DNA from 3 places in the Bradyrhizobium sp. LA2.1 genome. Region 1 is predicted to be linked to each of the others. Evidence: predicted binding sites of a transcription regulator. Region 1 holds the regulator's gene; each other region holds the start of a gene.
The links. Region 1 encodes PhoB, which activates phosphate uptake and scavenging genes when phosphate is short. Its sites were predicted from a motif close to TGTCATNNANCTGTCAT; they were not measured.
Positions count from the first base shown of each region.

Region 2: the regulator PhoB is predicted to act here: its motif matches at 2,070-2,086, upstream of ABIB95_RS23095 (YdcH family protein).
Region 3: the regulator PhoB is predicted to act here: its motif matches at 1,389-1,405, upstream of ABIB95_RS41765 (UDP-2,3-diacylglucosamine diphosphatase).

Region 1 is NZ_JBEPQI010000006.1:264,280-267,532, forward strand. It holds gene pstB (phosphate ABC transporter ATP-binding protein PstB) at 1-581, shown strand, start outside; gene phoU (phosphate signaling complex protein PhoU) at 593-1,309, shown strand; gene phoB (phosphate regulon transcriptional regulator PhoB) at 1,325-2,032, shown strand; gene ABIB95_RS13890 (GcrA family cell cycle regulator) at 2,269-2,781, opposite strand; gene ABIB95_RS13895 (aspartate aminotransferase family protein) at 3,238-3,253, shown strand, end outside.
Region 2 is NZ_JBEPQI010000011.1:253,570-256,822, reverse strand. It holds gene ABIB95_RS23105 (sensor domain-containing protein) at 1-354, opposite strand, end outside; gene ABIB95_RS23100 (NAD(P)/FAD-dependent oxidoreductase) at 557-1,660, shown strand; gene ABIB95_RS23095 (YdcH family protein) at 1,802-1,984, opposite strand; gene ABIB95_RS23090 (YdcH family protein) at 2,314-2,520, shown strand; gene ABIB95_RS23085 (hypothetical protein) at 2,648-2,866, shown strand; gene ABIB95_RS23080 (hypothetical protein) at 2,888-3,139, shown strand; gene ABIB95_RS23075 (GGDEF domain-containing protein) at 3,202-3,253, opposite strand, start outside.
Region 3 is NZ_JBEPQI010000034.1:56,775-60,027, forward strand. It holds gene ABIB95_RS41750 (c-type cytochrome) at 1-11, shown strand, start outside; gene ABIB95_RS41755 (Lrp/AsnC ligand binding domain-containing protein) at 39-284, opposite strand; gene thiD (bifunctional hydroxymethylpyrimidine kinase/phosphomethylpyrimidine kinase) at 413-1,213, shown strand; gene ABIB95_RS41765 (UDP-2,3-diacylglucosamine diphosphatase) at 1,429-2,241, shown strand; gene ABIB95_RS41770 (glycosyltransferase family 4 protein) at 2,241-3,253, shown strand, end outside.

The DNA.
Region 1 (3,253 bases):
GCCAGCGCGTCACCGGTCAGCTCATGCTCGACCAGACCAACGTCCTCGACCCCAAGCTGGACCTCAATCTGCTGCGCGCCCGCGTCGGCATGGTGTTCCAGAAGCCGACGCCGTTCCCGATGACGATCTACGAGAACATCGCCTTCGGCATCCGCCTTTACGAGAAGATCTCGAAGTCCGAGATGGACGACCGCGTCGAGAAGGCGCTGCGCGGCGGCGCGCTGTGGAACGAGGTCAAGGACAAGCTCAACGCCTCCGGCCTGTCGCTCTCCGGCGGCCAGCAGCAGCGCCTCTGCATCGCCCGCACGGTCGCGGTGCGGCCCGAGGTGATCTTGTTCGACGAGCCCTGCTCGGCGCTCGACCCGATCTCGACCGCCAAGGTCGAGGAGCTGATCCAGGAACTGTCCGAGAACTACACGATCGCGATCGTCACCCACAACATGCAGCAGGCGGCGCGCGTCTCCGACAAGACCGCCTTCATGTATCTCGGCGAGCTGATCGAGTTCGACGACACCAGCAAGATCTTCACGTCGCCGACCGACCGGCGCACGCAGGATTACATCACCGGCCGGTTCGGCTGAGGAGACGGAACATGGGTTCTGAACATACCGCAAAGGCCTTCGACACCGACCTCCAGGAGCTCACGCGCCTGGTCGCCGAGATGGGCGGCATCGCCGAGCGCATGATCGTCGATTCCGTCGACGCGCTGATCCGCCGCGACGTCGCGCTCGGCCAGCGCGTGGTCACCATCGACACCGAGCTCGACGCGCTCCAGAAGAAGATCGAGGAGCGCGCCGTTCTCACCATCGCGCGCCGCCAGCCGATGGCGGTGGATCTGCGCGAGATCGTCGGCGCCATGCGCGTCGCCACCGATCTCGAGCGGATCGGCGACCTCGCCAAGAACATGGGCAAGCGCGTCGCGGCGCTGGAGACGGATTTCCATCCGCTCAAGCTGTTCCGCGGCCTGGAGCACATGACCGATCTCGTGCAGCAGCAGGTCAAGTCGGTGCTGGACGCCTATGCCGCGCACGATCTGCCGGCGGCGATGGCGGTGTGGAAGGGCGACGAGGAAGTCGACGCCATCTGCACCTCGCTGTTCCGCGAGCTCCTCACCTACATGATGGAGGATCCGCGCAACATCTCGTTCTGCATCCACCTGATGTTCTGCGCCAAGAACATCGAGCGCATCGGTGACCACGCCACCAACATCGCCGAGACCGTGTTCTACATGATCGAGGGCCAGGCGATCACCGACAAGCGGCCGAAGGGCGACATGACGACTTTCGCCACGACGGTCCCGAACACTTAAGGAGCGACGAACACCATGGGCGCACGCATTATGGTGGTTGAGGACGAGGAAGCTCTCACCGAGCTTCTCCGCTACAACCTCGAAGGCGACGGCTATGACGTCGAGACGGTGATGCGCGGCGACGATGCCGACACCCGCCTCAAGGAGCATATCCCCGATTTGATCGTGCTCGACTGGATGCTGCCGGGCCTCTCCGGCATCGAGCTGTGCCGGCGGCTGCGCACCCGGCCCGAGACCAAGCAGCTCCCGATCATCATGCTCACCGCGCGCGGCGAGGAGAGCGAGCGGGTGCGGGGCCTTGCGACCGGCGCCGACGACTACATCGTCAAGCCGTTCTCGGTGCCGGAGCTGCTGGCACGCGTGAAGGGCCTGCTCAGGCGCGCCAGCCCGGAGCGGCTCGCCACCGTGCTCGCCTATGGCGACATCGAGCTCGACCGCGACAAGCGCCGCGTGGCGCGCTCGGGCCGGCCGATCGATCTCGGTCCGACCGAATATCGCCTGCTGGAGTTCTTCCTGGAGCATCCCGGCCGCGTGTTCTCGCGCGAGCAGCTGCTCGACAGCGTCTGGGGCCGTGACATCTACATCGACGAGCGCACCGTCGACGTCCATATCGGCCGCCTGCGCAAGCTGCTCAATCTCGGCCGCGAGCAGGACCCGATCCGCACCGTCCGCGGCGCGGGCTACGCACTGGACGATCGCTTTGCGAAGGCGGAGCAGGCGTAAGCTCGGTGAGCTGCGGCCATCTCTCGGTGTCGTCCCGGACAAGCGTAAGCGCGGGTCCAGGACGCCCACCGCGAGTGATTATTGTGCGAAAAGGTAACTCCGAGTCCCCGTAGCCACATCTTGCGGTGGTTAGGGGGTCCGGATCAGCGCGCGCTTGAGGCGCGCTTGTCCGGGACGACATCGGATTTGCTGAGCCGTCATCGTGTGACGGCTCCTTGTCTGAGCTCAGAACGACTTCAGCGCGGACCCGGCTTCGCCGGCGCGCGCCGGCGCTCGGCCGCGGGCTGATACGCCACGCGCGAGTGCTGGGCGCAGTAGGGCAGGCCGGAGAGCGCCTTGCCGCCGCAGAAGAAGAAATCCGGGCTCGAGGGATCGCCGACCGGCCAGTGGCAGGTCGCCTCGTTCAGCTCCAGCAGCGACAGCCGCTGGCTCATCGGCACGACGTTGTCGTAGGTGACCGGTTCGGCCTCGACCTCGACTTCGAAGGCCTGCGCCAGCGCGGTGTTGCCGCGTGCGATCGGGCGTGTCACCCGCATCATGTGCTGCGCCGGACGCGCCTTGCGCGGCCGCGGCGCTGCCGATGAAGGGCTCTTGGCGCGGCCCGACAGGCCGAGCCGGTGCACTTTGCCGATTACGGCATTGCGGGTCACATTGCCGAGTTCAGCGGCGATCTGGCTGGCCGAAAGTCCGGCCTCCCAGAGCTTTTTCAGCTGCTCGACGCGATCATCCGACCAGGTCAAAACGGTCATTGCACCCTTTCCTTCGCCGGCGCCTGCCATCCTGGCGGCCGCACGGCGAATGCCTAAGCTTCGAAAAACCCGTGCCGCCAGAATCCCTTAAGGCTCGCCGGGCGCACCAGATGCGCCCGAACGCTTACGCCGGTACATGAGGACTTAGAGGATCAGAACTGCTGCACGAGATGTCGTATCTGACAAGCCAAACGCTACAATATGGCGTGACTCACGCGCAAGAGTCCGCCGACTCGCTTCCACATGTTCCGTGGCGGAAATACGCAAAATCGCCACCGCAAGACTACGGATTTTGCGTTTCGCGAGGCTTTCCGGGCGGCATTGACACCGGTTTCACCAGGCATAAGATAGTCACACGTGCCGCCCTTAAAAGGCGGCACGTTTCGTTTTCCGGGCCGGTCAATGGTGCGTTGCGCAATGCACGCTCACACCGTCCGCAACATTCAAGTGATCGTCATGACTAACAGCGCAG
Region 2 (3,253 bases), on a different contig from region 1:
GATCTCGAGATAGCGGTCGTTGCAGAACATGATGCGTCGTTGCGCATCCGTCATCACCACGCCCTGGTTGAGATTGTTCATGGCGGAGGAGACGAAGGCGTTGCGCCGCAGCTGCAAGCGCTTGGTGCGGCGCAGCGAGGAATGGATCCACAGCGCGATGGCGGCCAGGAACGCACAGACGACGATGCCGCCGATCAGCGCTTCCCAGACCAAATTGGGATCGAGCTTGCCTGGCGGCGCGAAGCTGTCCGAGAGCGCAAAGGCGCGCGCAGGCGCGACCGCGCTGCCCAGGCACACGACGGCCTGCACAGCAATCGGAAGCGTGCTGCCCACGTGCCAGTTCTTCTCAGCCATCAGCCACCCGCGCTTTCAACGTCGGATTGTCTGGCTTCACGGGTTTGGATCGGGTAAACGCCTGTACGCGCAACAGAAAAATGTGACGCCAAATACGGCAATTGCCCTGACATGATAAATGCTTCCTTAATGGAAAACGGCCCGGTGCCGTGGTTCTCAGGCCTGATGCCACCGTTGCTTTCAATGGATACACTGCACAACCATGGATAGGGTCGACTGCGTCGTCATCGGAGCCGGCGTGGTCGGGCTCGCGGTGGCTCGAAAGCTTGCCCAGGCCGGGCGCGAGGTGATCGTGCTCGAGGAAGCCGAGGCCATCGGCACCATCACCTCCTCGCGCAACAGCGAGGTGATCCATGCCGGGATCTATTACCGCGCCGGCAGCTGGATGGCGCGCATGTGTGTCAGCGGCAAGCACGAGCTGTACCGCTACTGCGGCGAGCGCGGCATCCCGCACAAGAACTGCGGCAAGCTGATCGTCGCGACCAGCGCCAAGGAGACCGAGAAGCTGCAATCGATCAAGGCGCATGCCGAGGCCAATGGCGTGCTCGACATGCAGCTGCTCACCGGCGAGGCCGCGCGCGCGCTGGAGCCGGCGCTCGCCTGCGACGCCGCGCTGCTCTCGCCATCGACCGGCATCATCGACAGCCACGCCTACATGCTCTCGCTGCGCGGCGAGGCCGAGGCAGCCGGCGCGGCCTTCGCGTTTCACACCCCGCTGGTCCGCGCCAAGGCAGCCGGCGATGTGATCGAGATCGAGGCCGGCGGCGAAGCGCCGATGACGCTGCAATGCGGCTTGCTCGTCAACGCCGCCGGGCTCTCGGCGACAACGGTCGCACGCCACATCGACGGCATGCCGATCGACCGGATTCCGCCGGCCTATCTCGCCAAGGGAAACTATTTCAGCTGCAACGCCAGGGCACCATTCTCGCACCTGATCTATCCGGTGCCCGAGCCAGGCGGGCTCGGCGTGCATCTGACACTGGACATGGCCGGGCAGGCACGCTTCGGCCCCGACGTCGAGTGGATCGAGACGATCAATTACGAGGTCGATCCATCACGCGCCGAGCGCTTCTATCCGGCGATCCGGAGATACTGGCCGACGCTACCCGACGGCGCGCTGATGCCGAGCTATTCGGGCATTCGCCCGAAGATCGTGCCGCCGGCGGTGGCCACGCAGGATTTTCTGATGCAGGGCCCGCGCGATCACGGCGTCGAAGGCCTGATCAACCTGTTCGGCATCGAATCGCCGGGACTGACGTCATCGCTCGCGATCGCGGACCACGTCGCTGAGCTCGCAGGCATCTAGGGGATTTTCAATCGGAGCGGAAAGGCTCCAAGCGCCGCGCAAATAACTTTGCACGCTGCGCACCTTCATGCAGGGATGAGCGCAATAGCTCTCACCCCTGCATGAAAGGGTAAGTTCAACTCTACACTGTTACAGGGGTTACTAGTGGAGCGTGTCGCCGGTGTGCTTCAAACGCTCGATCTGGTCCTTGACCATCAACTTCCGTCGCTTCAACTCAACAATTTGCAGGTCGTCTGTTGAAAGGTGCACGAGAGCTTCGTGCAATTCGTTTTCGAGCGTTTTGTGCTTCCGTTCCAATTCAACCAGATGTGCCTGAATTGTCATTCGAAACCTCCTCGGTAGGGGGAAACCTTGGATTCGATCCGGACAAACAAGTGTACATCACCGATTCGTTCTGTCGATATGTATCCGTCGTCGCAGCGTCATTTTTGAAAATTCATATGTAACGAATCGTGAGTAAGGAACCACGCTGGAAAAATCCATGATATCAATGTGCTTGCGCAACGCCGCAACGAATCGTCGAAATATCTTGCGAGAGTTCGGTGAGCGGCGGCCCGAGATCGCTTGCGATCACGGCGCGCAAGGACGATAATTTCCACAGGGCATCCACAGCCTTGAATCTCACGCCCATCGGGTTTTCGGCCACCGCGAACATGACCAATGAAGACGAGCGTGAGCTCGAAGCCGAGCTCACCCGGTTGCAGCAAGAACACCGAGATCTCGACGCCGCGATCGATGCGATGCATCAATCGCCTGCCCCCGACCTGTTGCGGTTACAACGGTTGAAGAAGCGCAAGCTGTTGTTGCGCGACCGTATCGCGTTCATCGAAGACCAGATCACGCCGGACATCATCGCCTGAACCGCGAGGCCCTTTTCGTGGCAGCTCGCCGCATCCGAATCCGCTTGACTCGAAAAGAACAAAATAGGAACATTTGGGCATCCCACCGCCCCAGGAAACGCCCAGGAAACCCCCGAGGACAACGCAGATGTCGGCAACCGCCCTTCTCGACAACAGCCATTATGAACAGGCCTGCGACCAGGCGATCGCGATGTGCGACGGCAATCTGCGCAGCACCATCAAGGCGCTGATCATGGCCAACGAATATCTGGAAGCAGAGCTGGAAGAATTACAGGCGGCGATTTCAGCCGGCTGCATTCCCGAGACCGCACGCAGCAAGGTGCGGAGCAACAGCAGCGCCGCCTGAGTTCAACATCGGAGCAACGCCATGTCGGATGTGACCTACTACGTTGCAATGCCCTTCCTGATCGATGCCGACGGATCGCCTGTCGCGGGCGCCGCGGAGGAATGCCAGAGCTCGGCGGCCGCGTTGCGGCGCGCCGAGATCCTGGCGCACGGTGCCGGCCATATCGGCGCGGTTGCGTTCAGCCGCAGCGGCGATCCCATGACCGGCGAATTCGGCGACGCCACGCTGCTGCGCAAATTCGGCAACGTGCCGGAAGATCTGGCCACGCTGTAAGGGTTGTTGCTTGAGCATGATCTCCGCGCGACGCGGTCCGCGCTTGTCGCGAAGATCGTGCCCTAGTTGCTGACCAGCCTGATCAGCGGCTCGTGCCGCCGGTGCGCCTTGCGC
Region 3 (3,253 bases), on a different contig from region 1:
GCGGCGCCTGAAGCAGGCCCTTTCCAATCGACGCGCAGTCAGCTCGCGCCAAACGCCTTGAAGGTGATGATGGTCAGGGTGTCCTGGATGCCCGGCAGCACCTGCACCTTCTCGTTGATGAAGTGGCCGATGTCGGTGTCCTTGTCGACGTAGAACTTCACCAGCAAATCGTAATGGCCGGCCGTGGAGTAGATCTCGGAGGCGATCTCGGCTTCGGCAAGCGCGTTGGCGACCGTGTAGGACTGGCCGAGCTTGCATTTGATCTGGACGAAAAAAGGAACCATTGCAGTCACTCCGAAGCATATCTGGCGGCTAATAGGCCAAAATCGGCCGGATTTAGCAAGCGAACTTGCGGGCCACCGGGGTGCGCGCTAGGACGGGTGATGGTCTCAAAAACGCGGAAAATCGCCCCATGACGACGCCCGTGGCGCTCACCATCGCCGGCTCCGATTCGAGCGGCGGCGCCGGCATCCAGGCCGACCTGAAGACCTTTGCCGCGCTCGGCGTCTATGGCGCCTCCGCGATCACGGCGCTGACGGCGCAGAACACGAACGGCGTCACCGGCATCCACGCGGTGCCCGCCGAATTCGTCACCGCGCAGATCGATGCCGTGTTTTCCGATCTCGAGGTCGGCGCGGTGAAGATCGGGATGGTGGCGCAGGCCGCCAGCATCGATGCGATCGCGGCGGCGCTGTCGCGCTGGAAGCCTCGCCATATCGTGCTCGATCCCGTGATGGTCGCAACCTCCGGCGATCGCCTGCTCGCCGCGGAGGCCGTGGAAGCCCTGCGCAAGAAACTGATGCCGCTGGCGTCGGTGATCACGCCTAATCTGCCCGAGGCCGCGGCTCTGCTCGACGAGCCCGTCGCGACACGCGAGGCCGAGATCGAGAGCCAGGGGCGCCGGCTGCTGGCGCTGGGCAGCCGCGCGGTCCTGATCAAGGGCGGGCACGGCGAGGGCGCCGAAAGCATCGACTATCTCGTCGATGCCGACAACACGATCGCGCTTGCGGCGCCGCGGGTCGCCACCCGCAACACCCACGGCACGGGGTGCTCACTGTCCTCGGCCGTCGCGGCCGGGCTTGCCCGGGGCGAGGATCTCGAGCGGGCCGTGCGGAGCGCCAAGGCCTGGATCAGCGCAGCGATCGCGGCCGCCGACCGCTTCAGCGTCGGCCACGGCCACGGGCCGATCCATCATTTCCACAAATTTTACTGATCCGGGCCGCCAGCGGCGCGCGGGACCGCTGCCGTTAACCTGATCAGCCATCGGTTCCGGGGTCTTGCGGAGGCCGTTGCGGCGTCATGTCGCCTGATTGTCGCATGCGACTGATATTCGCGGGACGGGCGAGGCGAGGTTTGATTCGTATCCGAGGGTGCCTCAAAGATTCATTGGTCATCCCCCTGTCACGGGATATTGTTACAGGCTGTCGCATGGGAAGTTACGATGTGAGTGACGAGAGCCCTGAAAGGCGCTTTCGCACGTTGTTCATCTCCGACGTTCATCTCGGAGCCCGCGGTTCTCAAGCCGACCTGCTGCTCGACTTCCTGCGATACCACGATGCCGACACGATCTATCTCGTCGGAGACATCGTCGACGGCTGGGCGCTGAAATCGAGCTGGCACTGGCCGCAATCGCATAACGACCTGGTCCAGAAGCTGCTGCGCAAGGCGCGCAAGGGCGCCAAGGTCATCTACATTCCCGGCAATCACGACGAGTTCCTGCGCAACTATTACGGCACGCATTTCGGCGGCATCGACGTGGTCGAGAACACCGTCCACACCGGCGTGGACGGCAAGCGCTATCTCGTCATCCACGGCGACATCTTCGACCTCGTGGTGCAGAACGCGCGCTGGCTCGCCCATCTCGGCGACAAGGCCTATGACTTCGCGATCCAGATGAATCGCTTCGTCAACTTCTTCCGGCGCATGTTCAAAGTGCCCTATTGGTCACTGTCGCAATGGGCCAAGCAGAAGGTCAAGAACGCCGTCAACTATATCGGCGCGTTCGAGCAGGCGCTCGCCGCCGAGGCGCGGCGTCACGACGCCGACGGCGTGATCTGCGGCCACATCCACTATGCCGTGATCCGCGACGAGGGCGGCATCCGCTACATGAATTGCGGCGACTGGGTCGAGAGCTGCACGGCGCTGGTCGAGCATGACGATGGTCATTTCGAGATCATCACCTGGGCGGATCAGGCGCGGAAGCCGGCACAGGTCCCGCAGGTCGCAGCAAGGGCCGCTTGATGCGCATCCTGGTCGCGACCGACGCCTGGCACCCGCAAGTCAATGGTGTGGTTCGGACGCTGACCAAGCTCGCAGACGCCGCCGAGGGGCTCGGTGTCGAGTTCACGTTCCTGACGCCGCAATCGTTCCGCACCTTCGCGATGCCGAGCTACCGCGACGTGCGGCTCGCCATGCCGCGCCCGGCGCGAATCGCGAAGCTGATCGAAGAGGCGCGCCCCGACAGCATCCACATTGCGACGGAGGGGCCGATCGGCCTGATGGTCCGCCGCTACTGCCGCCAGCGCAAGCTGCCGTTCACGACCAGCTTCCACACCCGCTTTCCCGAATATGTCCGCGCCCGCGTGCCGGTTCCGGAATCCCTGATCTGGCGAGCGCTGCGCCGATTTCACGCGCCCAGCCGCGCCGTGATGGCGGCAACGCCGGCGCTCGCCCGCGAGCTTGGCGAACGCGGCTTCGACAACGTCGTGCTGTGGCCGCGCGGCGTCGACACCAGCCTGTTCCACCCCCGTGGGATCGACCTCTGCCTGCCGGCGCCGGTGTTTCTCTCGGTCGGCCGGATCGCAGTGGAGAAGAACCTCGAGGCGTTTCTCGATCTCGATCTGCCCGGCACCAAGGTGATCGTCGGCGACGGCCCGGCGCGGGTCGCGCTGGAAGAAGCCTATCCGGATGCGATCTTCCTGGGCGAGAAGCACGGCGAGGCGCTGGCGGCAATCTATGCGGCGGCCGACGTGTTCGTGTTCCCCAGCAAGACCGACACGTTCGGCCTGGTCCTGCTGGAAGCGCTCGCCAGCGGCCTGCCGGTTGCGGCCTTCCCGGTGAAGGGCCCCCGCGACGTGATCGGCGATGCACCGGTCGGCGCCCTCGATCACGATCTGCGCAACGCCTGCTTCGCGGCGCTCGACGTGTCCCGGCAGGACTGCGTCGAATTCGCCGCCAACTACACCTGGGATGCCTCGGCGAGGGCCTTTGTGGACAGCATCAAGGCGGTTGGCGCGGTGCTTCCAGGCAGGAA